Regions from separate parts of the Marinicellulosiphila megalodicopiae genome, predicted to be linked through region 4. Evidence: predicted binding sites of a transcription regulator. Region 4 holds the regulator's gene; each other region holds the start of a gene.

Region 1 (7,817 bases), 300 kb from region 4:
ATTAAATCGCCTTGATTCAATCCGTATCCTGAATAGCTTTTTGCAATATGGACTACAAAACGTAAATGAGAAAAAATTAGCTCACGCGCGGCAGTTACATCACCGTCATAATAAAGGCGTTCGGATAATACTTTTTCTTCCTCAGCAGTCAAAATCGCAACTTGACTGATTGTTTGAATATAAGAGTCTAGGTTTTGACCTGGAGACATGGTTTCAAACATTCTTGCTGGTAATTTAGTGCTCATTTTCTACCTCAATATGAAAAAACATATTTATTAACGCTTCAAAGAGTATATAAAAAATTTTCATAAAATCAATTATTCAGAAGCGCCTTTAGTGTAACAAATAAAATGTAAATACTAACGGTCATTAGTCACCTTTTTAGACCATTATTTTATGTAATTATAGGCAAAGTTTATATCATGCGGGATTTATGTCACGAAGATGGCGCCAAACTGCTAGCCATGCTCCGATCATTGCGCAAAATATAGAGCCTAAAAGTAGGTAAATAGTTCCGCCAATATCCCATTGCATCACAGAAAACGACATACCACCGTAGTTTTGTTCGAGTATTTTTAATGGTTGTTGTAATAATAAAGAACAAATAAACACTACAATCCAAGCACCTATCGCACCAAGAAAGCCATACCAAAAACCCATATATAGAAAGCCACGACGAACAAAGGCATCGGTTGCGCCCACTAATTTTGAAACTGTAATTTCTTCACGGTGCGCTTCAATATTTAAACGGATGGTATTACCAACCACTAATAAAACAGTTAGTGCTAATAAAGTTGCAATCACCCAAACAGTCTGTTTAATCACTAATAACCAGGCATTTAAACGCTCAACCCAGGCCATGTCGACTAAAATCTCACTTACAACCCCTAGGTTTTCTAACACCAATTGAAGTCGTTCAATGGATTCTAAATCATCTTGTTTTGGGATGACTTCTATTGCAGAAGGCAGGGGGTTCTGGTTGACAAGTTGTGATATTTTTTGTCCAACAAATTGTTGTTGCATTTGCTCCCATGCGAGTTCTTTTGAAAGAAATTCAGCAGATTTAATCTCATCGCGAGCCTGAAGGGATTCAACAATATCCAGCGCTTCATTTTCAGATACATAGCTGTGTAAAAACAAAGTGATGCGTCCGCCTTTTTGTAAATCAGCGGTGCGATCAGTGATATTGTCTAGTGCCACAAACAACAACGAAGGCAAACTCAAAGAAATGGCAATCACCAACCAAGTAAGTGCACTTGATAACGGTTTGTTCATAATCTGTTTGATTGAGCCTACCATCATTTGACGATGATGAAACAACCAAGCAGATCGTTTTTCTTTTGAGCTGATTTTACGGCGGCTCGCGCCACTGGATTTTTTAGCCATGCTACATGTTTCGTCTTATTGTAGAAAGAATCGTCTTATTTCAGATTATCTAAAGCAGTTTGAGCAGCCTTTTTAACTTGATTAGGTGCAGTACCACCAAAATGATCACGCGCTGCAATTGAACCATCAAGGGTTAACACCTCAAAAACGTCATCCGTAATTTGATCAGAGAACTGTTGTAACTCTTCTAATGACATTTCTGATAGGTCTTTTTTAGTTTTTAAGCCATACGCAACCGACTCACCCACAATCTCGTGAGCATCACGAAACGCAATGCCTTTTTTAACTAAATAATCCGCTAAATCCGTTGCCGTTGAGTAACCTTTTAACGCGGCAGTACGCATCACGTCTTGCTTAGGGGTAATGTGTGGCACCATATCAGCAAACGCACGTAAACAACCTTGAACTGTATCAATCGTATCAAAAATCGGTTCTTTGTCTTCTTGGTTATCTTTGTTGTAAGCAAGTGGTTGTGACTTCATTAATGTTAACAAGCTCATTAAATGACCAAATACACGACCAGACTTACCACGTACTAATTCAGGTACATCCGGGTTTTTCTTTTGCGGCATGATTGAAGAGCCCGTACAAAAACGGTCAGGCAAATCAATGAAATCAAACTGAGCAGACGCCCAAAGCACTAACTCTTCAGACATACGAGACATATGCATCATCATAATGGCACTCGCAGCACTGAATTCAATCGCAAAATCACGATCCGAAACAGAATCTAATGAGTTAGCCGTCGGTTTATCAAAACCTAATAATGACGCCGTTAAATCACGATCAATTGGGTAAGTAGTACCCGCAAGCGCTGCAGCACCAAGTGGTAATTGATTCATACGTGCACGACAGTCAACAAAACGAGAGTAATCACGTTTTAACATTTCAAGCCATGCTAATAAATGATGACCAAAGCTAACGGGTTGTGCTGTTTGTAAATGAGTAAAACCAGGCATTACCACATCGTTATACTTCAGCGCTTGATCTGCTAAGCCTTTTTGTAAACGTGAAATCTCAGTTAAGATAAAATCAATTTCATCACGCAGATACAAACGAATATCCGTTGCCACTTGGTCATTACGCGAACGACCCGTGTGTAATTTTTTACCCACAATGCCGATTTTTGCAGTTAACGCCGCTTCAATGTTCATGTGGACATCTTCAAGTGCCACAGACCATTCAAAGTTACCCGCTTCAATATCAGCTTGAACTTCAGCCAAACCTTTAATAATTTGGTCAACTTCGTTTTGAGTTAATACGCCTACTTTGCCAAGCATCGTAGCGTGTGCCACAGAACCTTGAATATCATGCTTATACATGCGGCGATCAAAGTCTACCGATGCAGTAAATTGTGCAACAAACTCGTCAGTGGCTTCCGTAAAACGGCCACCCCAAGAGGCATTAGTAGATGATGAATCGTTACTCATGGTTTTGCTCCAAAAATCGTAAAAATAAAGGTGAGGGATTATATGCTAAAAAATTGCATAAATCAGGTTGATTTTAGTGCTGAATTAATCGCGTCAATCCAGTGTTTACCCGTTATAAAATATAATCATTTGCCTGTAATCATCTATGATGACGAATTAATCCGATATACTGAAATTAAATAACCAAAAGAGAGAAGAATGTGGACGTTTTTAAAGGACAAAATTACACCGACGCAGCCCTGACAAAAGAAGAGTTAACCCAATCAAAAGGATGGTTATTATTAGAGTTTGGTGAAAACTGGTGTCCAATTTGCCAGCAAGCTCAACCCTTAATTCAATCAGCGTTATCTGACTTGCCTGACATTCAAAGACTGATGATCATTGATGGCAAAGGTAAGCGCTTAGGCAGGCAGTTCAAAGTAAAGCTTTGGCCAAGTTTATTTTTACTTAATAATGGTGAAATAAAAGGCAGTTTGGTTCGACCAAATTCCCAAAACCAAATTGAGCAATGGTTAAACGAGTTGATGTCAACTTAATCAAATGACTCAAGACACTTACGTCTTCTAACTGCCCTTAATACACTGCCTTTTTTAAACTGAGTTCTGTTATGCGTAAACGCTATCGTTATCCTCTTACAAGCATTGTATTTATAGCATTGCTTTTCACTACAGGTGCTTTCATGTTCAATTTTACTTTCAAATCAACCGATCCGCTTCGAGAAGAATCAACAATAAAAGACAAAGTACAAGCCTCTGATCAATTTAATGGTAAACAATTTGTGAATATCGATGCCACCCAAATGGTGACTAATTTTTGGGCGGTTTTAAAAATGTATCTGTTTGATAAACAAAAACCCGCAAGCCCAACTACCCCTATTCAAGTTCAATCCATGACAACTGATCAACTGATAGCTTTACAAAAACAGTCAATATCTAAACAGGATATGTATTTTTCAAGATTAGGACACTCAACAATTTTAATTTTAATGGATGGTGAGTTTTGGTTAACAGACCCTGTGTTTTCAAAACGAGCTTCGCCTTTTAGTTTTGCAGGCCCAAAGCGTTTTCATCAACCGCCATTAACGATTGAACAATTACCTCCTATTAAAGGTGTGTTGTTGTCCCATAATCATTATGACCATTTAGATCAATGGGCAATCCAACAATTAATTAATAAGGTTGAACATTTTTATACACCGTTAGGTGTTGGAGAGGATTTAATTACTTGGGGAGTAAAACCAGAAAATGTTACTCAACTAGACTGGTGGGAAAGCGTGACAGTTAATAATTTATCTATCACTGCAGCCCCCGCTCAGCATTTTTCAGGAAGAGGGTTGGGCGATTCAAATAAAACACTATGGGCAAGTTGGTCGGTAAAAAGTGATCAAGCTAGTTTTTATTTTACTGGAGATTCTGGTTACTTTGGCGGATTTAAAGAAATTGGCGAACGTTTAGGTCCATTTGACGTGAGCTTTATAGAAACAGGCGCTTATAATAAATTATGGCCTGATGTTCACATGATGCCAGAGGAATCCGCTCAAGCGCATTTGGATGTGAAAGCAACATTTATGGTGCCCATTCATAATGGTACATTTGATTTAAGTGTGCACACTTGGACTGATCCATTTGAAAAAATAGTCGAACTATCAAAGCAAAAAAATATTAATTTGGTTACGCCATCAATGGGTGAAATCACAAGTCTTCAATCGCTTAAAGAAAAACCTTTAGTGGAAAATTATTGGTGGGAGTGATCAAAGAAAGTTGTATTTTTTTTAGCCTAAAAGCTAGATATTCTATGGCATCTTGGGAAAAAATACGTCTAGGATGAGTGATTGAAATAAGATTACTGTCTCTTTTTGCGCCATTTTTTACAGTCTTGAGCTACATTCTTGAGCTACATTCTTGAGCTACAGTCTTGAACTACAGTCTTGAACTACAGTCTTGAACTACAGTCTTGCTTTACAATACCATCGTCGTTATCCCGTGACTTGATCGTGATGCTTAGTGATGATTGATGGTAACGAAAGTCTACTTTTTATATTTAATGTTTAAATCGTTTTCAATCCAATTTCTAATATAATTTTGTTTTTTCATATCCGCATCTGCCAAATTTTGAATACACAAATATGCGCTGTTAGGATTTTGTTGAATCGCATTTAATTTTAATTGGACAGCTTCAAATGAAATATGATTTGCTTTAATCATTTCACTTTGTTTTTTTGAATTAAAAACGGCCTTATTTTTTTCTAAAGCATAATGTACCGTTAATCCTTCAGGTGAGTATTGTTTGTTGCTGCGAAATTTATGGTTGATCATGTGATGCATTTTTTCTGGATGATTTTCAAATAAAAATTTATAACAGGATGTTAAAAAAGGGTGGGGCGCATGATCCAGAGAAACAAAGCGGTGTTTAAACCCAAATGGTTTACTGCTTAAGTACACGGATTTAATGTGGCTTGCATTGTTGATTTTTTTCTTAAAAATACCAAGATTTTTATTTAAAAAAATAATCAACTTAGTTTTAGTTGGGTATAAATTCTCCCATTTCCCATTAATTACTATTTTATCGTTAATAAAAAAATCTTTGGCAGTGACAGGCTTAATGATTAAAAAATCGTCATTAAAATAGATGAACCGATCTGAAATACCATGAATTTTCCAAAGCATCATAGGAATTGATCGAGAGTTGAAACTTGGCAGTGCATGTTCAAATCCTGAAAATATCTCTTTGTGATCAACCACTTTAATTTTATGTGTTAATTGTGCGTATTCAGGCAAATCTAAAAACTCAGGGCGTTGATCATCAGCAATGATGAAAATATTACGTATCCAAGGGGCATTAATTAAAATTGAATCCACGCACCATTTCACCTCACCAACATCAATTAGTCTAGGCCCTTGAAGTGACACAGGGATCGCTTTGCCCAAATCAGCCAAGGTTTGCTTTAGTTTGGCAGCATGCTTTTCATCGCTGCCATTTACCCATGTAATGACGGCGTCTATATGCATGTCTTTAGGTGTGTCTCTAGGTGTGTCTAAAGTTGCGTTGAAGTTGTTTGTGTCACAGTGCGAAGTCATAAGTAATAATCAAAAAGAAAATATAAAGGGAAATAAAAACAAAAAGTCAAACCTTGCAGAATGATACCAGCGTTTGATAGTTGATTCTATGAACAATGCTCAACTAAGTCTTTATATATAAAAGGATTAAAATTCAAGTTCATAAAAGTGTAATAAATGTGTAAGAAATGTTTCATAGTTGGCAAGTATTGTACTGCGAAATTTTTTAACCCATGAGAATAACTATGAATAAGTTTTTATTATTAAATGCAGTGTTATTACCGTTATTAGTGTCATCTTGTAATGATAAAAAAGAAGAATCACCTGTTGAAGAATCCATCAGCCACTTTAATCGTATATCGAGTTATTTTGTTTGTGAGCAAATCGATGCTAATTGTAATGACGACAGCGAAACCTCTGCTGAAATTGTGGCTGCATCAACAGATGGTATGACATTAATTTATACCGACAGCCCAATGGATCAAATTGGTTTTGTAGATATTGCAGATGCGCATAATCCACAATCATTAGGTGTATTAGCAATGAATGGTGAGCCAACCAGTGTGGCAGTGTTAAACGATTACGCATTGATCGCAGTGAATACCTCACTTGATTATATCAATGTGTCAGGTGTGTTAAATGTAGTAAATATTCAATCACAACAAATTGAACATACTATAGATTTAACAGGACAGCCAGATTCTATTGCCGTCAGTAAAGACGGAAAATATGCATTAATAGCCATTGAAAACGAACGTGACGAAGATTTAGGTGACGGCGCTCCCGGACAATTACCAGCAGGCAAATTAGTGGTCATTGAATTAACAGGCGAACCTACTTCTTGGGTGGCATCAGATATTCTATTAACAGGAATGGATATGTTATTTCCAACCGATCCTGAACCAGAGTACGTTGATATTAATAGCAAAAACCAAGCGGTTGTTACGTTACAAGAAAATAACCACATCGTTATTGTAGATTTAGCAACTAAGACAGTTATTGATGATTTTTCTGCAGGGTTTGTTAACTTAACTCAAATTGACGTAACTGACGAAAAACCACATAACATCTTTTTAAATGATTCGGTTATGCAGATTCCACGTGAGCCAGATGGTGTTACTTGGGTTGATGACACGCATTTTATTACGGCGGATGAAGGTGACTTAAATGGTGGCAGTCGTGGTTTTACAATTTTTGATATTTCAGGAAATGTAGTTTGGGCAGCTGGAAACGAGCTTGAGCATTTAACTGCAAGCTTTGGTCATTACCCTGATAAGCGATCAGATGCAAAAGGTAATGAGCCTGAAAATGCAGATGTGGGTGTTTTTGGATCAACGACTTATTCGTTTATAAATTCTGAGCGTTCATCTTTAACATTTGTGTATGACATGAGTGATCTAAGTGCACCTAAATTTAAACAGGCTTTACCAACGGCTGTTGCACCTGAAGGTGTGTTGGCATTACCTGAGAGAAATTTATTAATTGTGGCTAGTGAAGCCGATTCACGTGGTGATAAATTTCGCTCAGGTTTGAATATTTATCAATATGCAGTTCAAGAGGCTGTTTATCCAAGTTTACATTCTAAAATTGAAAGTGGTAAAGCACCGATTACATGGGCTGCGCTTTCTGCATTAACTCATGACACGCAAGACTCAGATGTTTTATACAGTATTAATGATAGTTTTTTCGCATCAAATAAAATATTTACAATCAATACTGCAACGATTCCTGCTGTAATTACTGGTGAAGTAATGATCAAAGACACCAATGATGTATTAGCAAAAATTGCCGTTGAAATTGACGATATGGCAGACATTGATAATGTATTTACAGCTGATGATTTGAGCGAATTAATTAATGCGGATAAGACCATTAACATCGATCCTGAAGGTTTAGTACAATCTGAAGATGGTGGTTTTTGGATCGCATCTGAAGGAAACGGGAC
Region 2 (7,817 bases), 930 kb from region 4:
TTACAGCGCTTATTACACATTAGAAAAATTCTACGTAGGGGGTTCATTCAGCATGGATACAACTACTGATAATAATTTGTCTGTCATCGAATTTGCCAGTGCACTGTCTATTACAGATAAAATCACAGTGGGCGGCGGCGTAGGTCAAATCATTCCTGAAGAAGGGGATGTTGAGCTATTAATCTACGCAAACAGTGAATACGCACTTCATAAAGAAATTACCGCTTACACTGAGGCAGGCATTAGCACTCAAGAATCTGCTGAACTAGGTCTTGCTGTTGGTTTAACTGTAATATTCTAATCTCCAAATTAATTTCAAGACAGACACAATATCTGTCTTGAAATTTTTTCAAGTAAAATAAATCATTTTATTATCATGTCGTAAACAGATTATACTTGGCCTTTCATTTAAAAAAGGCAATTAAAAATGATATTCTGGATCTTCTCCATTTCGCTGTCCTTAGTGACTAGCTCCTTCTTACTTAAAAAAACCTACCTAAAAGAAACCAGTATAGGCTGGTTGTTAGCCATTTGGGCAGTGCCGTTTGCTGGCTCGATAATTTACTTAACCATGGTAATTAGACGTAAAAGTGAAAGACATCAACATAATGAAGCGCCACACGATCATGTCCACAAAAACGAAACCCTAGTTGAATCGGCTCAAATTTTGGAGTCTATTGGTATTACAAATGGTTTTCTTGCATATGATAAATTAGAAGAACACACAGTACTTCGCGATGATGAATTTATTCCAGCGCTATTAAAACAAGTCGAACAAGCTAAGCATTCCATTTTAATTTGTACCTACATATTATCAGGTGATGCAAAAGAAGCGCTCATCACTCGATTATATGAAGCTAATGAACGTGGTGTTGAAATCTACTTATTAGTTGATCGAATTGGCAGTGGTTTATTATTAAGCAGCAAAAATCGAAAAGAATATTTAGGATTGCCATTTAAAACGGTCATCTTTCGTGAATCTCTTTTACATTCATTACTTTATATTGAAAAAAGACTGCATTCTAAATTAGCAATATTTGATGAAACCACAGGAATCATTGGTTCACATAATATTCGCGATGAAACCATTTCCACCTCTAAAAAGTTTGCACGCAATATTTCAGTTTTAGTGAAAGGCAATGTTGTTGAGCAAATGAAATATGCCTTTATTGATTTATACGAAGATGCAACGGGCGAACGTTTTGAAATTCAAAATGAAAGTGACGAGCATCATGGCCACGAAGAAAACGAAGTTTTTGGAAAAAATGCCTGTCCAGCAAGAATTACATTTTCTGATCCGATTGCTCAAGACTTTCAATATAATGATTATTTAAATAGTTTATTTTTTAGCGCACAAAAGAGAATGTACATCTGGATGCCTTATATGATTCCAAGTGATATTCTAAGAACCAGCATCATTAATGCGCATAAAACCGGTGTAGATGTAAAAGTATTAATTCCTGAAATATCTGACTCAAAACTTGTAGATAACGCTCATCAATTAATTTTAAATGAATTAACTGACAATCATGTTCCGTGCGCCGTATCAACGGGAGAATTCGATCACACTAAAATCATTATTATTGATGATGTAGCTGTCATTGGATCTACAAATTTAGATTTAAGAAGTTTATTTAGAAATTACGAAGCAAATATTGAAGTAAACGATGAAAAATTCAGTGATGAAATCAGTGAGTTATTTTTAGAAACATATAACCAAGCTAAACTGGTTGAATGCACAACACCAAAAACAGGAAGAACAATCATAAATCAATTAACCTCCTTAATTGCTAGTTTATATTAATCTAGTTTCTTAAATTAAAAGAGCAGTGAAATAATAATCACTGCTTTTTTTTAACTTTGAATATTATTGATTCGCAAGTGTTGCACCGACTCTAAACTTTGAATCTTGAGTGTCGGACGAATAGTACATAGAAAACTCAGGGTTAATAATAAGGTGCTCATTACGAAATAAATTTAACGAAAATCCAACTGAATAACCCGCTGCATATTGATATTCATCACCTTGCAATTGATTACGCAAATGCAATCCCACCTCCATATTTCTCAAATACATCGCTCTTGTAAATGACTGCCCAATTGCACCCAAATTTACACGATATGCACTATGAGTTTGCAATGAAAATCCGTCGTTTGTAATTTCTGACAATACTAAATCTTGATTAATTAACGTGGTTTGATTGTCATCTAACCATTGCACTTCAATTTTATTATCAAAGGCATGCTTATAACTCAAACCTCTCATAACAAAATCACTTAAATTATAAACTCGTATTGCTCCATCAATATCAATGTCTGTATAAAGCGATTCATGCATAGCAAACTTAGGCCTGATTGCATGAATGGCACTTGAGGATCTTATTGTATAATCAAGTGAAACGTTTAATTTATCATTTTCGTTTTCATCAAATAACAAACCAACTGAAGGCGTGATTGAAATGCCTTTATTATATTGATTAAATTTAAATGGTAACGCTAATGCGGTCTCAAACTGTTTCACTTCGTATTTTGATACAATGTTATTATTAAAATTTAACCCAGAATCAAATCGATAATTAGTTTGTAATTGACCTACTGTCATTTCATTAAAAAAGTCGTAACCCATACTCAAATCGATATTTAATTTTTCAAAAATATCCGACGATTGTATATTTCCAATTAACCCATCTTGACCAAAACTGACACTCCAGGAATGCACATTTATTAGATTTGTAAATCGATTATAATTATTAACTTCAAATGCTTCGAATGGTTCATTTTTAACTTCTTTAATTGGATCAAAAACAAATTCAGTATGTTTGGCAAAGCCAAATTCTATAGGCGGTATTTCATTAGTTGTGATATCTGGAAATTTAAGTTCGACACTTGACAATTGTTGTCCAAAACTTTGGTAATCAGAAAAAACAAGTTGATTAGTTTGTTGATTATAATTTAAATAATATGCACCAAATTTACTTGTAATCAATTCGTACACTTGGTTGTTTATTAAAGAATAAGCAAGCACTTGATCAATACTTGACTGATCCGATGTAAACACTACCCAGTCGTCGATTAATATTGGCGAGCGTATATTTGATGCAGAATTTGTCATTATTTCAGTTAATGTGGTTAAATTTTTATCAACTTTATAAATGCCATTTTTGTCAGAGTTAGTTAATACAAATACTATTTCATTTTGAGTTTGTGACATATCCACAACCAATGAACCTTCTAATAATTCAAACTGATTTTTCTCATTGCCTTGTTTATCAAATTTCACTAATACGCTTTTTCGCGTTGCTGTAAAGCGGTGTGCAAGATAGCCATCTTCTAATTGGATCACTGATGTTAATTTATCATTTTGAGTAATTCGTTTAAACGACTTTGATGATTGTCCACAAAATATATCGCCAGACAATTCATAATTTTTTAATGAATGGGCAATCGTTTCTATCCAACAAAATTCACTTCCGTTATAAGTTATATTTTTGGATTTAGCATTACTCAAATAACCAGATGCAATAGACTTTGGCGCATCCATTACTATGGTTTTTTGATTGTTTTTGATTTCAACGATTCGCTCACCTTGTTGGATATCAATTTGCAACGCATAGATTGAATTGGATTGGGAATAAAAAGGATATAAAGATTGCCAATGATCTTTGGATTGCTCAACTAATGGCTCAATGGGTGTTATATTTAATGTATCAATATGGGTTTGCCATTTTTGCTTTAGAGTATCAAATGTTTCTTGATACAATTGATTCAGATCTTTTCCTGTAAGGATTTGAGTTTGGGCATCAAAGGTAAAGCCAGAAAATCTACCTGTATTTTTTAGGATTTTATCAAATGCCAATTCATCGTAATTTTCATTTATGTGCCCTGTTAAAAAATACCCAAGTACATATCGACTTAAATATGGCACGCGATCAAAATCGGTACCTAACATGCTTCTGTCGTAATTGTATAAACCATTTTCAATTAAATCTGTACGCCACCACAAATCAAAACTTGCTGTTCGACCTCGACCACCATGTGTATATTTGGTTTCAGCTTGAACCGCATCGCCTTCTAAAAACCAATAAGGTACTAATGCACCAACAAACAATGATGATCCATTTTCACCAAACAATGTATAGGCAAGATTCCCCAATGCATTATCATAAACTTGATTAAACTGAACGATGTGTCGACCTTCATGAACCGCTAAAATATCTAGCCATTCGCCATTAGCAAAATTTCCAGGACGGTTATACCAACGAGATACAGAAGGAGCATTTCCCACGTTTCCATTTGATTCATGAGCTAATGAATAAATAATGATATCAATTTTTCTTAATTTCTTATTTTCCAATGGCAAATCTTGAAGACTTAACATTGTATATGCTTCAAGGCGTTGTAATGTTCGTATTGCTTCTGATTCAACATTTTCTTGAAAAATCACTCGAAATTGATCCGACTCAATTTGCTTCCATGCATCGTATGCAATTGACATATAGGACTGACACATTAAAAGGGTAAAAATAAAAAATAGTCGTATAGTTTTCATAAATCGGCTCATAATTTGAAGGCTATTTTGATTGCAATGTATTTTTGAATTAAACACAGCCGGCAAGAAAAGGGAGTTAACTTTTATCCTTGGACATTTTATCCTTTCTTGGACATATTGATTCTTGCGACTGATTCTTGGATAGGCATCATACCGATTGATGAGTCACTAGCCAAATTTAAAATTTGATATATAAAAACTTACAGACATCCGTGTCTATTTTTTATAGTGTAAAACAGTGTTTACGCGACGTGAACTTCATTTTTAATATGATTGTCATGCAGTTGAGTTTGTTCAATGCAACTTAGTAAATGAAACTTTCCAGAAAAATCTTCCGTTAATGCGGTGCAGTTTTCAATCCAATCTCCTGTATTGGCGTACATAAAATCATCACTGATGTCTAAATCTGGATAATGAATGTGTCCACAAATCACACCATCGTAACCACGATGCTTAGCATTTTTAATACATTGTGATTTGTATTCTTCAATGGCTTTTTTTGCGCCACTTACATTTTCTTTAATTTGATACGACAAAGAAAAATAAGGTTTGCCCATCCATTTACGAATTCGATTTGTCCATCTATTCACAAGTAACAATGTTCGATACGCCACTTCGCCAATTATTTTTGTTAGCCACGAGTGTTGCACATAAGCATCCATTGCATCGCCATGCATAATCAATATCGTTTTTCCTTTTACAGTTTGATAATCGTGTTCATGCATGATTTTAATTGGTCCCATATTTTGTCCTGCAAACTTACGAACAGGATCATCATGATTACCAGGAACATAAATCACTTGTGTACCCTGTTCGGCTAATTGATAAAGTAACATTAATATTTCGTAATGTTCTTTAGGCCAAAACAATCGTTTTTTCATTGCCCATAAATCAATAATGTCGCCAACCAAATACAAGGTATCGCATTTCACGTTTTTCAAAAAACTGGCCAAATAATCAACGCGGCAATCCTTAAAGCCTAAATGCACATCTGAAATCCAAACTGTTCGAGCATGTATATGTTGAGTCATGTAAATCCCCTTTTACCAATAATGTTCTAAGTATTTTCTAGTACATTTATGACGGTTTTATGATTGTTTGATGACGGTTTAAAGTCACTTAAAAACCTTTGTACACTTAAAAACCTTTGTAAATAGGGGGGACAAAATAAAAATATTCTTGAAATTTGAATATAACGTTTTATTATTTAACAGCTCTAGATCAACTCTAATTCAACTCTAATTCAACTACATTTTACCGAGTTATCTCGGCGCACTGGATGTCCCAAGTTAGCTCTCCAACTTAGATTCAAGCTTAGTTATAAATCTTCAGCTTGAATTGCATGAATTTTAGATGCATTTTTTTTGCGATTTTCTGCAATCAGGGATAGTCCATATTCATCTAATTCGCTGAGCATTTGATTGTAAATGTCTGCACTGATGATATAAGCAATTGGATCGATTTTATTTAAAATCGCAATCGGTGAGCCATCTGCTTTAGCTAGTAATTCAATGGTTGTTTGTTTTAATTGTGAACGCTCTACTGCTACATCGGCTAATTCATTATTCATGATAACTCCTAATTACATAATTTATTTGATATCGGGATATCCAGTGGCAATGAGTAAGATTTTTTTGGATTTATATTTATTACGATTCTTTTTTATTAAATTGATAACTCAAAATCATCATAAATGATTGATTAGATTCACTCTGGCTACTTTTTGCAAGTAAGTCTGCTTCAAGTTTTTTGGCGCTATAAATTGCTAAGAATGTCCAATTTTTATTAATAGGTTTTAATGCAGTCACACTCCAGCCTGAAGACCAACCGTTTTCTTTTACGCCATATGCAAATTCGTTCATATTGTCGTTACTATAAGTAGCAGTGTATTTTGGCAGGACAAAAAACCAAGGCGTGGGTATAAACGAGCTTGCACCGATGCTGAGTTGAGAATAATCCTTTTTAAAGGACAAGCCTTGGCTGACTTCTAAAAAGGGCACAGCTACAACTAAGCGACGTTTAATTGAGGCATTGGCTAGAAATAATAATTTACTATTTTGCTTGGCATCTTCACCCAAAGTCCAATTGGTGGAAGCGCTTGTCTCAAAATCGTAAAATTTTTCGGGTGTGTAGCTTGCTGATTGTGCATTGGCTTTAAATCCACCTTTTTCGAAACCAGGCGAAGGCACCAATAACATTTTTTCAGTTGAGGCGTTATACAGATAAAAAGCAGATGCCGACCAAGTTGAAAGGGCAGTTGGTGCAAATTCATCTTCCTGTGACATGTCTGTTGTTTGCTTTGTTTTGTCGTTTAACTGCACTTCCAATATTGAATTATCCTGAGAAACTACAATCTGGCTCTGTACTGGAAGTGTCTCGACTTCAGTTAAGTCCTGTTGTTCGGCCAAAGAAGCAAAGGGTAAAACAGATAGACAAAATGTGGTGCATAAATATTTCATATTGAATTTCATAGTTAATAAGTGTGTATTGAAAGGTGTATACGGCGTTTTATTTGATTTAGATCAGTTTTGATGTATTTAGCAATATTCCCAGACCCATATCATCGCTGTTATCGGTCTGGGAAAATTTTGCATTTATTGACTATTATTTGTCCGCAAAACGGTCGGCATTCATCACTTTTGTCCAAGCTGTAACAAAGTCATTAACAAACTTTAGTTGTGAGTCATGACAAGCATACACTTCAGCGATGGCGCGAAGCTGAGAGTTTGAAGCAAATAATAAATCCACTCTTGTCGCGCTCCACTTTTTAGTGCCCGTTTTACGCTCTAACCCGTTAAATAATTCAGCTTCTTTATCAGCAGGCTCCCATTTATAGTCCATGCTAAGTAAGTTAACAAACACTTCATTACTTAATACACCTGGATTTTGGGTGAGTACACCATGTTGAGAATCAAAGTTGCAATTTAATGCTCGTAACCCACCCACTAACACGGTCATTTGCGGCGCACTTAATGTTAATAATTGTGCTTTGTCTATTAACATTTCTTCAACTGAAATAGTGTAAGATTTCTGACTGTAGTTTCTAAACCCATCCACAACAGGCTCTAGAACAGCAAACGATTCAATATCCGTCTGCTCTTGTAATGCATCCACACGACCTACTGTAAATGGCACATCTACATTAACCCCGGCCTTTTTAGCCGCCGCTTGAATCGCAACATTCCCTCCTAATACGATCAAATCCGCTATCGAAATGGATTGGTTAGTTGAGCTGTTTTGAGTAAATTCCTCAGCAATGCGTTGATAC
Region 3 (7,817 bases), 1.6 Mb from region 4:
TTAAAACATAGCCAAAATAAAGCTCAAAAAAAGCCCGCAATGAATTCTCAGTGCGGGCTCAATTATTAAATGCCTTACTTTTTAACGGCTTTTTTAACTTTAGAGAGTTTTTTGTGGCGTATGTCTTTGCCTTTGACCAAATAGATTACGTATTCACAAATATTCTGTGAATGATCACCAATACGCTCTAATGATCGCAATGCCCACATTACATTTAATGCGCGGCTGATCATTCTCGGATCTTCCATCATCAATGTCACCATTTCACGCATGGCGCTTGCGTATTCCATGTTGACGACTTTGTCATCTTGTAATACATCAAGCGCAAGTTCTGCATCGGAGCGAGCAAATGCATCCAGTGCTTTGTTCAGCATACTTACCACTAAGTTACCAATATGACGAATTTCGATATAGCCTTTTGGTGCTGCGCCGTTTTCAGTTAACTCGATTGCTTGTTTGGCAATTTTACTTGCCTCGTCACCAATGCGTTCTAAATCATTCACAGCCTTAGTGACAGCTAAAACAAAACGTAAATCGCTGGCAGCAGGGTGGCGAAGTGCTAAAATTCGAGCGCATTCTTCATCGATATCCATTTCCATATCATTGACAGATTCGTCCTTTGCACGAATCTCTTGAGCTAATGCGGAGTCTGCTTCAATAATAGCGGTGATTGAATTTTTAACCTGTTGCTCAACCATGCCACCCATTTGCATTAAATGCTGACGGGCTTCTTCTAATTCTTCGTTAAATTTATTCGATATATGTTGATCAAGGTTTAACTTGTCCATTTTACTCTCCCAATTAACCGAAACGGCCAGTAATGTAATCTTCAGTAAGCTTATGCCTAGGTGACGTAAATATGTCTTGTGTTTTACCCACTTCAATAAGCTTGCCAAGATGAAAATACGCCGTACGGTTGGATACACGCGCTGCTTGTTGCATTGAGTGAGTCACAATCGCAATGGAATAATTTTGGCTTAATTCAGCAATTAACTCTTCAATTTTAGCCGTAGCAATTGGGTCAAGTGCTGAGCAAGGTTCATCCATTAAAATCACTTCAGGACTCACTGCAATGGCACGAGCTATACATAAACGTTGTTGCTGCCCACCAGACATACCTGTTGCTGGTTGATCTAAACGATCTTTCACTTCATTCCACAAGCTTGCTTTTTCTAATGCGGTTTGTACGATTTCATCTAATTCAGAGCGACGGTTAACTAAGCCATGAATTCGAGGGCCGTAGGCCACATTATCGTAAATTGATTTTGGAAATGGATTGGGTTTTTGAAATACCATGCCCACGCGTGCACGTAATTGCACAGGATTTAATCCACCTTTGTAGATATCAAGCCCTTCAAGTTTGATGTCCCCAGTCATTTTACATATCTCAATGGTATCGTTCATACGATTTAAGCAGCGTAAAAATGTGGATTTACCACAGCCGGATGGGCCAATCATGGAAAGCACTTCGTTTTGACCAAGATCTAAAGACACATCAAAAATAGCTTGTTTATCACCGTAGAAAACATCAACGTTATCTGCTGTCATTTTTGCGTTGTCAACTTTGAATTTGCCAACGGTTTGTTCTGTATTTTCTGTAAACATTTTGATTACCACTTACGTTCGAATTTTTTACGAAGAATGACTGCTAAGATATTCATGCACGCTAAGAACATCAGCAAAACTAAAATTGCACCCGAGGTTTTTTCAACAAATAGTCGCTCAGGTAAATCGGACCACATGTAAATTTGTACTGGTAACACAGTGGCAGAGTCGGTAATCGAGCCTGGAATATCCACTATAAACGCCACCATTCCGATCATTAATAATGGGGCCGTTTCACCCAGTGCTTGAGCCATACCAATGATGGTGCCAGTTAACATACCAGGCATAGCAAGCGGTAATACATGGTGTAAAACTACTTGCATTTTAGAGGCTCCAATGCCCATTGCTGCATCACGAATAGAAGGCGGAACCGCTTTAATCGCGGCGCGTGATGCAATAATGATCGTCGGTAATGTCATAAGTGTTAATACTAAGCCACCCACAATTGGCGCCGCTCTTGGTAAATGCATGACATTGATAAATATCGCAGCACCTAATAAACCAAACACAATGGAAGGTACCGCCGCTAAGTTTGCAATGTTGATTTCAATAAATTCAGTCAGTTTATTGCGTTTTGCAAATTCTTCTAAATAAATAGCCGCTGCCACACCAATAGGAAAGGACAATACTAACGTTACTAACATCGTAAACAGTGAGCCAGTAATCGCGCCACGAAGACCTGCTTGTTCTGGTTCACGTGAATCCGTAGAGGTGAAAAAACCAAGATTAAAGCTGTGATCCACATCATCGTTGTCTTGAAATTCTTTTAACCATTGAATTTGATTGTCTTTAAATCGACGATCAGCCTGTTCTAATTGCGGATCAATGTAGCCTTTCATAAACGCGATGGAATCTGCGCCAGCAGTTAACCAAAACGATTGAGTTGTGTTCATTTTTTCAGGATGGGCCATTAAAAAATCACGCACTTGGTAACCTGCAGATGTACTGATTAACGGATACAACATGCGTTTTTCGGATCGACTTGTGACCTCTGGAAATTTTTCACGTAGGGCTTGTTTGATTAAGCCTTCGTAATCTGCTGCTAACCATTGAGATTGGGTCGGGTTTTCAGGTAATTCTAAAATGTCATTATCCAGAGTGACATCTAGGCGTAAATCATAAGTGGTAAATGCCCCAGCGCCTTTTAAAGTTATGGATGAAAGTAATACCACCAAAAATATCAAACCCAACATAATGGATCCAATACCAATGGCTTGGAAAATACGTTCTGACCAAATGCGTTTGTTCATACCAGCGCGTAAAAGTTCGTCTTTATTCGCTGCAATGCGTTCTAGTGCGTTCATGTTAATTCTCTTATAAACTTCGTATTAATCGTATTGTTCGCGATATTTTTTAACAATGTGATTGGCAAAAAAGTTCATGCCTAATGTCACTGTAAATAATAATAATGCTAAGGCAAATGCCGATAGAGTTTTTGCTGAATCAAACTCTTGGTCACCAGTTAATAACATAACAATTTGCACAGTAACCGTTGTCACTGACTCCAAAGGATTGGCAGTTAAATTTGCAGCGGTGCCCACGGCCATAACTACAATCATTGTTTCACCTATGGCGCGCGATGCTGCCAAAATAATCGAAGAAACAATCCCCGGTAATGCAGCAGGTAATACCACTTTACGAATCGTTTCGCTTTTAGTTGCACCTAAACCTGATGAACCATCTCGTAAACTTTGGGGTACGGCCGAAATAATATCATCTGTTAATGAACATATAATTGGAATGATCATAATGCCCATCACAATACCTGCTGCTAAAGCGCTTTCACTGGATACGTTTGTAAACCCCATTGATTGAGCGGTATCACGAATAAAAGGTGCCATAGTTAATGCAGCAAAAAAGCCATACACAACCGTTGGAATACCTGCTAAAACTTCTAATAATGGTTTAACGATGGAGCGAACTTTATAGTTTGCGTATTCTGATAAGTAAATAGCAGAAAACAAACCAAAAGGAATCGAGATCAATAATGCTAAAAACGAAATTAATAAGGTTCCCGTTATTAATGGAATAGCACCAAATGCACCGGAGCTTGCTTGCTGGTCTGCACGTAATGCTGTTTGAGGAGACCACTCTGTACTGAATAAAAATTCAGTAATTGGAACCAATTTAAAGAAATGATAAGACTCACGTAATACCGCGTAAATAATACCAACCGTGGTTAAAATTGCTAAAATTGAACTGACGAAGAAAAAAGTCAGGATTACTTTTTCAACACGATTACGACTATTGAATTTTGGTGTAATGACAAAAATACCGACTGCACCACAAAGTAAGGCAATGGTAATAAATAAAGAACTTTTAATGTTCATTGCTTTGTCGGTTAATTGTTTGAAGTATTCGTTTGCTTCTAGTAAATAAGCGGGCGGGGTAGTCATGATGTCCGCCACTTGAATTTTAGAAATGATTAAGTTTTGATCAGTTGTGTTGGCCGTTCTTAATAAATGCCAAAAATTTTGGTCTGAAGCTACTAAGGCTAATTCACCATTCACCATGACTTCTTTACCAAAATGCATCAACACTTTGCTTTGAATAAACATATCAACAAAAATTAGCCAAAACAGCATAAATATAACTGCTGGAACAGCGCATAAAATAACAGCAAAAAAGCCATAATAATTAGGTAAAGAAGGTAAGAAGCGAATACCACCAATTGGTCCTGCTATTTGAATGGCGCGCATGCGACCAAAAACATAATAAAGGGCACAAAATATGATCAGCGCTAATACTAACGTGCTTGAAGACATACCGAATTTCTCTAGTCAAAAAAAACTCCGCTAAATGATGCAGAGTAAGGGTTAGAACTTAAAAGCCACCTTTGAGCGAGTTAAAAGCTGCAAAAGTGGCGTATTCTAAACTGTAATTATGACAGTTTATAGTGTTAAGTTTGTGCGGTTTTTAACAGCGTTTTGAACTTTCTTAAATTCGCTAGCTGGTAAAGGGATCATACCTTTGTCAGTTAAGTAGCCTTCTTCACCCATTGCTTTTTTGTCAGTGAATGTCGCTAAATACTCAGAGATACCCGGGATCACATTTAAATGTGCTTTTTTAACATAGAAGTATAAAGGACGAGATACCACATACTCACCATCAGCGATACTATCAAACGTAGGGGCTGCGCCATCAATTAAAGAGCCTTGAACTTTTTCAGCGTTTTGATCTAAGAAAGAAAAACCAAAAATACCTAAAGCATTTGGGTTAGCTTCTAGTTTATTAACGATCAAATTGTCGTTTTCACCCGCTTCAATAAAGTGGCCATCTTCACGGATACCGTGACAAATTGCTTTGTATTTTGAACTGTCTGTTTTCTTAAGTTCTGCAATCCAAGCGATCTTTTTACAGCCGCCTTCCATTGCTAATTCAACAAACGCATCACGTGTGCCAGAAGTAGGAGGTGGGCCTAATACTTCAATTTTTTGATTTGGAAGTGAAGGATTCACTTCGTTCCAAGTGATGTATGGGTTTTCGATTAATTCCCCTTCTTTTTCAGTAGGAACCTGTTTTGCCAATGCTAAAAAGATATCTTTACGAGTTAATTCAAAACGAACGGCTTTTTTCGTGTTAGCTAATGCAATGCCGTCGTAGCCTACTTTTACTTCGATGATTTCAGTGATGCCATTTTTAGCACACAATTCAACTTCTGAAGATTTAATGCGACGAGATGAGTTTGTGATGTCTGGTGTGTTTTCACCCACGCCTTCACAGAACATTTTTAAGCCGCCGCCTGAACCTGTTGATTCAATTGAAGGTGTCTTAAATGTTGTTTCTTTGCCAAATTTTTCAGCTACAACGGTAGCAAATGGATAAACAGTTGAAGAACCGACAATCCAAATATTGTCACGTGCTACAGCTACAGAAGACACTGCGCTTGCTGCTAAAATGATACTGATGCTTGCTAATTTTAATTTCATATTAACCTCAATGGTTTTAGAGTTTTATTAAATTTCAAAAAATCACAAAGGCGTTTTGTTTGCCCTTTGCTTTAAGTTGGCGACATCATAGGTTTGTTTTATGACAGTTTTGTGACAATACTGAAATATTTCAAAAAGATTGCAGATTTATGTCGAATTGATTACATAGTTTTGTCAAATTGATTAAATAGGTTTGTCAAATTATTGTATTTAATGCGCAATACCAATGCTGTTTAGAAGGACAAGAGTACTTTTGGCACTTTCTTGATGTTCTTTAATTAATCGCCATTGAGTTATTTTTTTGAACCACTATTAATGTATTCACTAAAAACAATCTGAGATTTAATCATGACTGCCAATATCCAACTTTATTCATTAGCTACCCCAAACGGCCAAAAAGTATCCATCGCACTAGAAGAAATGGGAGTGGAATACGATGCGCATTTGATCAATATAATGCAGGGCGATCAGTTTACTGAGGAGTTTATTAAAATTAACCCAAATTCAAAAATTCCTGCGCTGGTGGATTTAACAGGTGATAACGGTAATCCATTTGCAATGATGGAATCAGGCGCCATTTTGCTTTATTTGGCTGAAAAAACAGGACAGTTTTTACCAACAGATTCTGTGAAACGTGCAAAAGTCATGCAGTGGTTATTTTTCCAAATGGGTGGTGTGGGTCCAATGTTTGGACAGTTTGGTCATTTTTATAAATACGCGACAGACAAAGGTGATCAATCATATGGTATTGAGCGTTATACCAAAGAAACCAAGCGTCTATTAGCTGTACTAGACACGCAATTATCAAAAAATGCATTCATAGCAGGGGACGAGTACAGCATTGCAGATATGGCAATAGTGCCTTGGGTGATTTGTTTAGATAAATTTTACAATGGCTCAGATCAACTTGATTTACCGACCTTTGAATTTGTAAATAAGTGGGTTGAAAAAGTATCGTCGCGCCCTGGTGTGCAAAAAGGTTTGAAAGTGTTGAGTGAAATATAACGTGTAGTGTTTGATTTTAGAGTTGTAAAAATGCAGGATGTCCGTAATTTTCAGCCCGTATTTTTCAAGAAAGATGTCGCCTAAAGTTATTTTTAAGCGACCTTGATTCGTTCAGTTCGATGAAAACCATATTAAGTTGCATGATGTATGTAGGCTTAAATCCAATTCGAATCAAAGCGTATACTAAACTTGAGCATTCAGTTACATATCCATTAAAAAACGTTGTTGATTTTCGAAAAATGAGTGACATCGTAATCAATTTTGTGGAAGCTTAAGTAGACAGTTAAGTAGACAGTTAAGTAGACAGTTAAGTAGACAGTTAAGTAGACAGTTAAGTAGACAGGTAAGTAGATAGGTACAACCCAAACCATTGAATATAATTTACCATATTTTAAAATTATAAACTCAATGGGGAAACTAAAATGTAAATGGCTGTTTAGATGATGAACTTTCTAAACTAAGACTTGGATTTCCCTTATAATTGTTTTTCAACAGCCTCGTTAAGACTCAATAATTATGAAATGTTTATTTCTATTAGTAATGTTAATTTTTACCTCATTATCTTATGCTGAAACATTAGGTGAAATTGATATTGATGTATGGGGATACGAAGACACTGAAAATAAAACATATAGAGAAAACACTTGCCTAATTGGATTTGCACCAAAAAAACAGGAATACAGATACATAAAGTCGATAAACAATAGCCAAGAAATACCTGATGCAAAATATCGATTTACGTTGGTAAAAGAGGAGTATGCTTCAAAAGACGAATTTAATAAACGCTTAGAATTTATTAAAAATCCACCCCATTCAAATAGCCTTGTTTCAAAAATGTGTAATATTAGAGAGGCGTTTGTTGAAGGCGATGTTGTTTATTTTGTACATACGGATGTAGGTGTATTTACAACTGAAATGAAACATATCGTTGTGCTTTTTCATCAGTCGCTTCAACCATAATAAGCAACATCGCGCTGAGAGAAAAATCGATGCAATAATCAACGATCATGGAAGTGCACAAGATCATAATCAAAAAAACTAAGCCAAAAAGACCACATAAAAGTGGTCTTTTTTTATTCTAAATACAAAATCCGTTAACAAAGCAATCCAACTGAACCAATCCAACTGAACCAATCCAACTGAACCAATCAAACCTGACTCACCCAAACCCCAACGGACATAGTCGATTCTTTTGCTCCTGAAAATGAGCCACCAATAGGTGGAATCGATTCTGGTAAATCAGCGACAGCCACAGCGATGTGATCGGAGCCTACAATT
Region 4 (7,817 bases):
AAACCTTTTTCAGCGGAGCAGCTATTAACCAAAGTCATTAAAGCTTTAGGTGCTAAAGCCAAGCCACCTGCTGGGCGAAAAACGTCTGGCGACCCTGCCTTATTAGAAGAAGCGGTGAATCCATTATTAGCTAGCGCTGCCCCTAAACAATCCACATCCACCAATCAAAGCTCAAACCTATTAAATAGCAACAGTGCATCCAATCAATTAGTTGAAAAAAACAAACCAAAATCATCTGTGATTGTCGATAAAAAACCCATTGCAACTACAACCATTCGAACAGCATCAACTCAAGCAACGGTTAACATTAGAGACATTAATTTACAACAGGTTCTACTTGAAGTAGATGCCGACACCATCAAACCTCAAATACTTGAACAAGTTGTCATTGACATTCAAATAGGTGAAGGCATTGAAAACGTCGCTCGAATCAACACCTACGTGCATTTAGTTCAGGTAATTGGCACAACTCAAAGTAATCAATTATTAGTTAAACTCAATTATGTGGATGATGATGAAGACAAAATGATGATGCTCACTAAATATATAGCAAGCGTAAGAAGGTAATATGAACAAAATCAGAAATTTAGCCGTAATCAGCTTAAGTCTGTTAACACTAATAATTGCTATTAATGTCACCACTCATGCTCAAAAAATACTGCCTAGCTGCACACAAAACCAATCACAATACAGCATAATGATTGGTTGTTAAAACGTATCATTCATCAAGCTTAGATACTAATCGGTCTTTTGGAAATTCTAAACTAAAGGTGGAGCCTTCTTCGTATATTGATTGAATTTTTAACTTCCCTTGGTGATTTAACATTATGTGTTTCACTATCGCTAACCCCAATCCAGTGCCGCCACTGTCCGAACTTCTTGACTCATCAATTCTATAAAAACGCTCAGTTAAGCGATCAATGTGTCGAGATTGAATGCCAATGCCCTGATCTTTTACTTCAAGTGTTCCATTTTCATTCCATGTAATGAAGATTGTTGTTTTTTCATTACTGTAACGAATGGCATTAAAAACTAAATTCGAAATAGCACTGGTTATTAAAGATTGATCTCCACGAATGCACAGTTCGCTATTTGCTTTAAAAGTAATTTCTTGATTTTTTTCACCACTTAAAACACGTGCATCTTGTATGATCTCAACCATGATATCTGACACATCAATTTGGGACTGCCTTAACTCTGTATTTTGTTCTTCTAATTTTGATAAGGCTAATAAATCTCGAACTAAATTCTCCATGCGATTCGTTTGATTTTGCATTTGAACTAGGGGTTTGTGAAATGTGATTGGCAAATCCTCTTTGTAATCATCAAAGGTTTCTAAATACCCTTTTAAAACGGTAAGCGGAGTGCGCAATTCATGTGACGCGTTGGAAATAAAATCACGTCGAGTTTTTTCTAATTGCTTCATTTTCGAAATGTCACGTAACAACAATAATCGCTCGTCATTACCATATATTGTTTTAGTAATTTGGATATGTTTAGGTGGGTTATGCACAGTTTGAATTAACAATGCACTGCCTGGCTGTTGATCATTTAAAAATAGATGAAATCTAGGCTCACGAATTAAATTGGTAATTAATTGACCACTGTCCACTTTACGCTTGAGGTTTAATAAAGCTTGGGCAGCTGGATTCCACCACAATAATTGATTGTCTTTATTAATAATAACTACCGCATCGGCTAACGCTTCTGTAGATCCTTGTACTCGTTTTAATATGCGTTTGTATCGACCAATATCTTTAGAATGGGCTAATTGTTTAACTTGTAGGTGATCATAAATTTGCCCCCAGGTGCCAAAACTATCTGGTGGCAACGTTTTACTGCCACTTGCCAACCATTTTACTAATTCTAATAAATGATATACATGATAAGTAAGCAAAGAGATAAGAGTCAAAAATAGACATAAATAAGGGGCATCGAAAAACCAGCCGAATACCCAAGATGCAATTATTAGTAAAACAGTTCTAGAAGCCAGTCGGCCTTTAACATTGTGAATCATACTCAATACAGCTTAAAAAGTGCGATTTTAACAGACAAAAGCCGCCGTTAAATAGCGATTTTAGAGGAGAAACGATAGCCCGTTCCACGAACAGTTTGAATCATATTTTGATGCGGCTCACCAATAGCTTTTCGCAAGCGCCTTATATGAACATCAACAGTGCGCTCATCCACATAAACATTACCACCCCAAACTTGATCTAATAATTGTGAACGTGAATAAGCACGCTCACAGTGGCTCATAAAAAAGTGCAGTAATCTAAATTCTGTGGGGCCCATTTCTAATTCGTGTTCTTGTACACTGACACGGTGAGAATGTGGATCCAATATTAAACCATGAAATTCAATAGGCGTGGACTCATCTTCATCAATGGTTCGACGTAATACCGCTTTTAATCGTGCAACCAATTCTCGCGGTGAAAAAGGCTTGGTAATATAATCGTCAGCTCCTGCTTCCAAACCTAAAATTTTATTATCTTCATCGGCTTTTGCTGTCAGCATAATAATTGGAATATTTTTTGTTAAATCATCTCGTTTTAATCGACGCGCCAATTCAATGCCTGAGATATTTGGCATCATCCAATCTAATAATATTAAATCAGGTTGTTTATCAATAATAAGTCCATGCGCTGTTGATGCATCCCCTGCTTCTAACGTGTTATATCCTGCCATTTCTAATGCTGAAGCAATCATCTCACGAATAGCGACTTCATCATCCACAATTAAGATTGAGCGTTGAGACATGTTATTTACTCGATATCTGATGGTTTAAAGTGGCGTATTAGAACCTGTTTATATTACAGTTTTGTGACAGTACGAAGTAATTTTAATGACAGTATCATGTCAGTTTATCGATAAAGATACCGATAAATATACACATCCCAGCCCAAAAATTATGCAAAAATGCATTAAAACACTGCTGTTTTATTCTGTCTTTGGTTAACCATGCTTGATAAATAAAACATCCAGCCATAGCCAACACACCCAAATAATAAAACCAACCTGCCTCTATGTGACCGCCGAGTAATAAAAACGTAATAATTGACAAAACTTGCAACCCAATAATGGCAACGTTATCCATATCTCCAAAAAGAATCGCAGTGGATTTAACCCCTGCTTTTAAATCATCATCTCGATCGACCATGGCATATTGAGTGTCATAAGCTACCGTCCATAATAGATTTGCTGTGTATAAAAGCCAAACCTTACTATCAAGTGATTGTTCCAAAGCTGTAAAAGACATCACAATTGCCCAAGAAAATGCAGCACCCAATACAACCTGTGGATAAAACGTATAACGTTTCATAAAGGGATAAAGTGAAGCTAATCCTACCGCTACAACACTCATACCTATGGTAAATGGATTAGTAAACAACACCAATAAAAAAGCGACAAGAATCATAATACAAAATGTTTGCAGCGCAACTTTACTAGAAATTTCTCCAGTTACTAAAGGGCGCAGTTTGGTTCGACCCACTTTTCCATCTATTTTACGATCCGCAAAATCATTAATGATGCAACCTGCGCTTCGCATTATCACAACGCCCGATACAAATATAAATAACGTTGATAATGGCGGTAAACCATCAGCGGCTATCCATAACGCCCATAGCGTTGGCCAAAGTAAAAGTAAAATTCCAATGGGTTTATTTAAGCGAGTTAACCGTACAAGAGCGAAAAAAGTAGTGGATGTCATCATTTTATTTAATCTTTTTATTTTTGGTTTTTATTTAAAAAATCAGGTTCAAAAAATTCTGTTACTAATAACGGGTAACCATAAATGTTAAAAATAGACTGCCTTGCCCAATGCGATTTTTCAACATTTAATATCGTAATTGGTTGTCTTTGAATATGCTTGTGAGTAAAAAGAAAGTGACCCAAGGATTTATTTTGTAATTTTCCAATTCGACGTGTTTGATTATGAAATGTTTGCAATGGCACGAGGGTATGCGCTCTTACCACTATGTTTCCATTACATTTCAAATTGACTTTTCGACACCACAAACGATCAATCTTGAATTGTTTATTTTTCAATGCCTGTCTAAAAAATTGCTTGGCTTGGCTGTTGTTAATCCAACATTCACTGACCACTTCAACTTGAAAATCACCAAAGTGATTCTGAAGTTTTGTAGTTAGGCTGGATTGATTGAGCAACCAAGCACGCAATATTGCATTGGGCTTGGTATGTGATTGAGCAATAGACTTAAAATTACCTTCAAAATGCGTTAATTTTTTAGGCCAGTTTGATTCATTTATTTGCTGCATCGCGCTCAACTAGGTATTGAGCCACTTCTAGAATAGTTTGGCGATTAGGAACCATTTTAGTGGTGATTAAGTATTTACCATTCACAATTAATGTTGGGGTGGCATCAACTTGAGTCGAAATTTTTTGTGCATTGTCTACCATCGATTTAACCGCAAATGATTTACTTGTTGAAATAAAACGATCTTCACTAATACCAAAGTTAGAATAAAACTGGGCAAAATCTTCAAGTGATCCTATTTTTGCACGTGTTATATGAATGGCATCAAACAATTTGCCATGTGCTTGCTCAGGTACATTCAATAATTGTGCGGTATAAAACGCCGTTGCTTGAGTATTGAATTTTGCATTCCACATTACTGGCACTGGCTCAAATGCAATTTCTTCAGGGGCGGATTTACGCCATTGCTTTATAAAAGGTTCAAACGCATTACAATGAGAGCAGCTATAAGAAAACACCTCCCAAATTACGCCAATTTCGCCTTTTTTTAATTTGTATTCCAAGGGCTCATTTAATACAGACCAATGCGTGCCTTCAACAAATAGTAAAGGGCTATCAGCCGCTACGTCATTAGATTTATCTGAACATGAAGAAATAGTCATAAAAGTAACTATGGCAAAAAATACAGTTTTAATATAAATATTCATAATAATTATCCAAAAAAAAACCCATCATAAATGATGAGTTTTTATAATCAAATGTTAATTCTTATTTTGCATCTTTTTCAACAAGATATAGTGCGATATTAAGCATTTCTTGGTTTGTGCCGGCCATTTCACCTGTAATCAAATATTTACCATTTACGATGATATTAGGTGTCCCTTCTACTTCACCGTCGCGTGATACAGATTCAGCAAATGCAGTGCGCGATTGAACCGCAAAAGATTCAGCCATCGCCATGAATTTATCGGAATCCACACCGTAATTTGCATATATATTTGCGAAATCTTTTAATGATCCCACTTGTTTTTTGGCTGTATGAATTGTGTTAAAAATAGCATCATGAGACTCAGCTGGTGCTTTTAAAAATTTAGCGGCATAAAATGCTTTCGCTTGAGTAGCAAAAAATGGGTTATTCCAATATACAGGAACATGTTCAAACACCACATTTTCAGGCTTTGTTTTTAACCAAGATTTCACATATGGCTCAAAATTAAAACAATGGCCGCAGCTATATGAGAATACTTCCCAGATCACACCTACTTGTCCTTCTTTCAAAAAAGTAGGAATAGGTTTTTTCAAAAGGCGGTAGTTTTTACCTTCTACATATTCTTTATCTGCAGAGATTGCTGTCGTGCTTAAAAAAGTCATTATGGCGAATGCCGAAACTAATTGAATTATTCTTTTCATATTTACTCTCATTAAGTTGGATAAACTCAGCTTAGTGTATCTTAAGTGAATTAAGTTTCAAAAAAAATGCAAAAAAAAGCGACCAATTGATCGCTTTTATCATTATTCAATATTTAAGATTAATGCAGGCCGTTAATGTAACTAGACAATGCTTCAATTTCAAAATCTTTTAATTTAAATGCAATGGTACGCATAATCTTAGTTTCACCATCATTAACACGAACTGAATCAGATGGAATTTCATCACGGTAACCTAAACGGTACGCTTTTAATTGTGACTCAATATAATCTGCGTGTTGACCTGATAGACTTGGAATGCCACCAGGAGCATTACCACTACCTGTTGGAGAATGACATGCTGTACATGCAGGAACTCCGGTTTCAGAATTACCTGCTCTATATAATGATTGACCTAATTCAACTAAAGCGGGATCTGCGTTACCGATGGTTTTTGTTTGCATAGATAAGTATTTTGCCACTTCTTCAACCATATTATCTGGTAAAGCGGTGATAGGAGCAGCCATAAGCGCGTTTACGCGATCGCCTGATTTAAAATCGTTAATTTGTTTGATCAGGTATTTTTCATTTTGGCCAGCAAGTTTTGGAACAGTTAGCAAATCACTTTGTCCTTTTCCCTTTTCGCCATGGCAAGCCACGCAATTCACACTGAAAAATTCTTCGGCAGTTTGAGCAAATGTATTAAATGACGCAACTAGCGTTAATAATCCCAATAGTGTTTTTTTCATCGTTTTAGTCCAGAGGGTTTAAGTAATCAATCAAATTGTAGTATAGGTATTTTGAAACACATAGAAAACCTCTATATATATTCGCAACCTAACTATTATAAAAACGCGCATGATACGGGTATACAAATAAGTTGCAATACCTTTTAGTAGGTGCATTGAGAAATAGATGCCTAAATTATGTGCTTAGGTCTATAATAGCCAGTTTTTTGATTGGAAATAATTACATGGGTTACCCTTACGAAAATTGTCAGTTCTTTAAAAGTGCACAACTGGTTAAACAATGTCCTGCGGATATTGGCCGCGAGGTAGCATTTGCAGGACGATCCAATGCGGGCAAGTCCAGTGCATTAAACACATTAACTGGTCAAAAAAAATTGGCTCGAACCAGTAAGACTCCAGGTCGTACTCAGTTAATGAACTACTTTGACTTTGGTATAGAACACCGTTTTCTGGTGGATTTACCTGGTTATGGTTTTGCTAAAGTTGCTAAGAGTGTTAAAGATGAGTGGAACAAACATCTTGCTGAATACCTAGAAAAACGCCGATCATTAGTAGGTTTGGTTATTTTGATGGATATACGCCACCCTTTAAAAGAACACGACATGGAAATGATTCAATGGGCAATCAGCAGTGAACTTGCATTAAGAATAGTGTTAACTAAGTCTGATAAATTAAAACGCGGCCCAGCTCAATCTACTTTATTGAAGATTCGTCAACAGTTTAAACAGTATGATTTTGTTAGTGTGCAAACATTCTCAAGCTTAAATCACGATGGCGTTAAAGAATTACGAAAATTTTTAGATCATAATTTAAATATTGAAGCAATTGATCCAGAACAGGAAAATATCACTGAGGAATAACCATTGAGGAATAACCATGACACGCTTGCTTAAAACTGGATCATTAATTAGTTTATTAGTTGTTAGTTCATTTTCATTGGCATACAAACACGACGGATTTCAATGGTCAGCAGGCGTTGGTGGTAGCTTTTCTGTACATAATTCATTGCAAAACAATCAATATGACACCACAAAGCAAAATGCTGGATACGCCTATAATATTGATTTAGGTTACGGGTGGACAAATCGATTCAGCACTTTTTTATCTATCCATAATGTTGTTTTTCAAAGTCAATTAGATGACGTGGCCTCACCTGAACCACTGCTAATGCAATTAGCATATGTCGGCCCTATCATTCGCTTTTATGGTAAGTCCAACCAACCAAGCTGGTATTTTCAATCTGGGGTCGGTTATGGATATCATTCAGTTTCAGAACTTTCCTCAATTCCCAAAGTTTCAACAAGTAGACACGCAGGTAATGCCACTACATTTGGCATTGGTTATGAGGTGGATATGTTTTGGACCATTGGCTTGGATTATATCTATGCAGATATTCAATCAGAAACCTCTAATGAAGATTTAAGACTGTCCTCTCATGGTC

What was found. The regulator PhoB, encoded in region 4, activates phosphate uptake and scavenging genes when phosphate is short. The targets are predictions, from matches to a motif close to TGTCATANNNNTGTCANA.
Region 1: the regulator PhoB is predicted to act here: its motif matches at 6,031-6,048, upstream of TYM08_RS03165 (esterase-like activity of phytase family protein).
Region 2: the regulator PhoB is predicted to act here: its motif matches at 5,628-5,645, upstream of TYM08_RS00510 (UDP-2,3-diacylglucosamine diphosphatase).
Region 3: the regulator PhoB is predicted to act here: its motif matches at 5,634-5,651, upstream of TYM08_RS11350 (PstS family phosphate ABC transporter substrate-binding protein).

Annotation. Positions count from the first base shown of each region.
Region 1 covers NZ_AP023087.1:752,797-760,613, forward strand. Annotated here, with positions in the region: gene rpoH (RNA polymerase sigma factor RpoH) at 1-245, opposite strand, end outside; gene ftsX (permease-like cell division protein FtsX) at 421-1,386, opposite strand; gene argH (argininosuccinate lyase) at 1,422-2,816, opposite strand; gene TYM08_RS03150 (thioredoxin family protein) at 3,017-3,352, shown strand; gene TYM08_RS03155 (MBL fold metallo-hydrolase) at 3,496-4,566, shown strand; gene TYM08_RS03160 (Stealth CR1 domain-containing protein) at 4,844-5,893, opposite strand; gene TYM08_RS03165 (esterase-like activity of phytase family protein) at 6,118-7,817, shown strand, end outside.
Region 2 covers NZ_AP023087.1:122,081-129,897, forward strand. Annotated here, with positions in the region: gene TYM08_RS00495 (hypothetical protein) at 1-301, shown strand, start outside; gene TYM08_RS00500 (phospholipase D-like domain-containing protein) at 428-1,804, shown strand; gene TYM08_RS00505 (hypothetical protein) at 1,868-4,549, opposite strand; gene TYM08_RS00510 (UDP-2,3-diacylglucosamine diphosphatase) at 4,792-5,580, opposite strand; gene TYM08_RS00515 (hypothetical protein) at 5,868-6,119, opposite strand; gene TYM08_RS00520 (hypothetical protein) at 6,199-7,008, opposite strand; gene katG (catalase/peroxidase HPI) at 7,154-7,817, opposite strand, start outside.
Region 3 covers NZ_AP023087.1:2,641,328-2,649,144, reverse strand. Annotated here, with positions in the region: gene phoU (phosphate signaling complex protein PhoU) at 75-788, opposite strand; gene pstB (phosphate ABC transporter ATP-binding protein PstB) at 802-1,605, opposite strand; gene pstA (phosphate ABC transporter permease PstA) at 1,611-2,909, opposite strand; gene pstC (phosphate ABC transporter permease subunit PstC) at 2,934-4,370, opposite strand; gene TYM08_RS11350 (PstS family phosphate ABC transporter substrate-binding protein) at 4,497-5,534, opposite strand; gene TYM08_RS11345 (glutathione S-transferase N-terminal domain-containing protein) at 5,883-6,539, shown strand; gene TYM08_RS11340 (hypothetical protein) at 7,056-7,499, shown strand; gene TYM08_RS11335 (transglutaminase family protein) at 7,688-7,817, opposite strand, start outside.
Region 4 covers NZ_AP023087.1:1,054,278-1,062,094, reverse strand. Annotated here, with positions in the region: gene TYM08_RS04510 (response regulator) at 1-567, shown strand, start outside; gene TYM08_RS04505 (hypothetical protein) at 569-712, shown strand; gene phoR (phosphate regulon sensor histidine kinase PhoR) at 719-2,017, opposite strand; gene phoB (phosphate regulon transcriptional regulator PhoB) at 2,065-2,760, opposite strand; gene ubiA (4-hydroxybenzoate octaprenyltransferase) at 2,855-3,715, opposite strand; gene TYM08_RS04485 (chorismate--pyruvate lyase family protein) at 3,730-4,281, opposite strand; gene TYM08_RS04480 (thiol:disulfide interchange protein DsbA/DsbL) at 4,265-4,927, opposite strand; gene TYM08_RS04475 (thiol:disulfide interchange protein DsbA/DsbL) at 4,989-5,630, opposite strand; gene TYM08_RS04470 (c-type cytochrome) at 5,750-6,376, opposite strand; gene yihA (ribosome biogenesis GTP-binding protein YihA/YsxC) at 6,601-7,236, shown strand; gene TYM08_RS04460 (outer membrane beta-barrel protein) at 7,253-7,817, shown strand, end outside.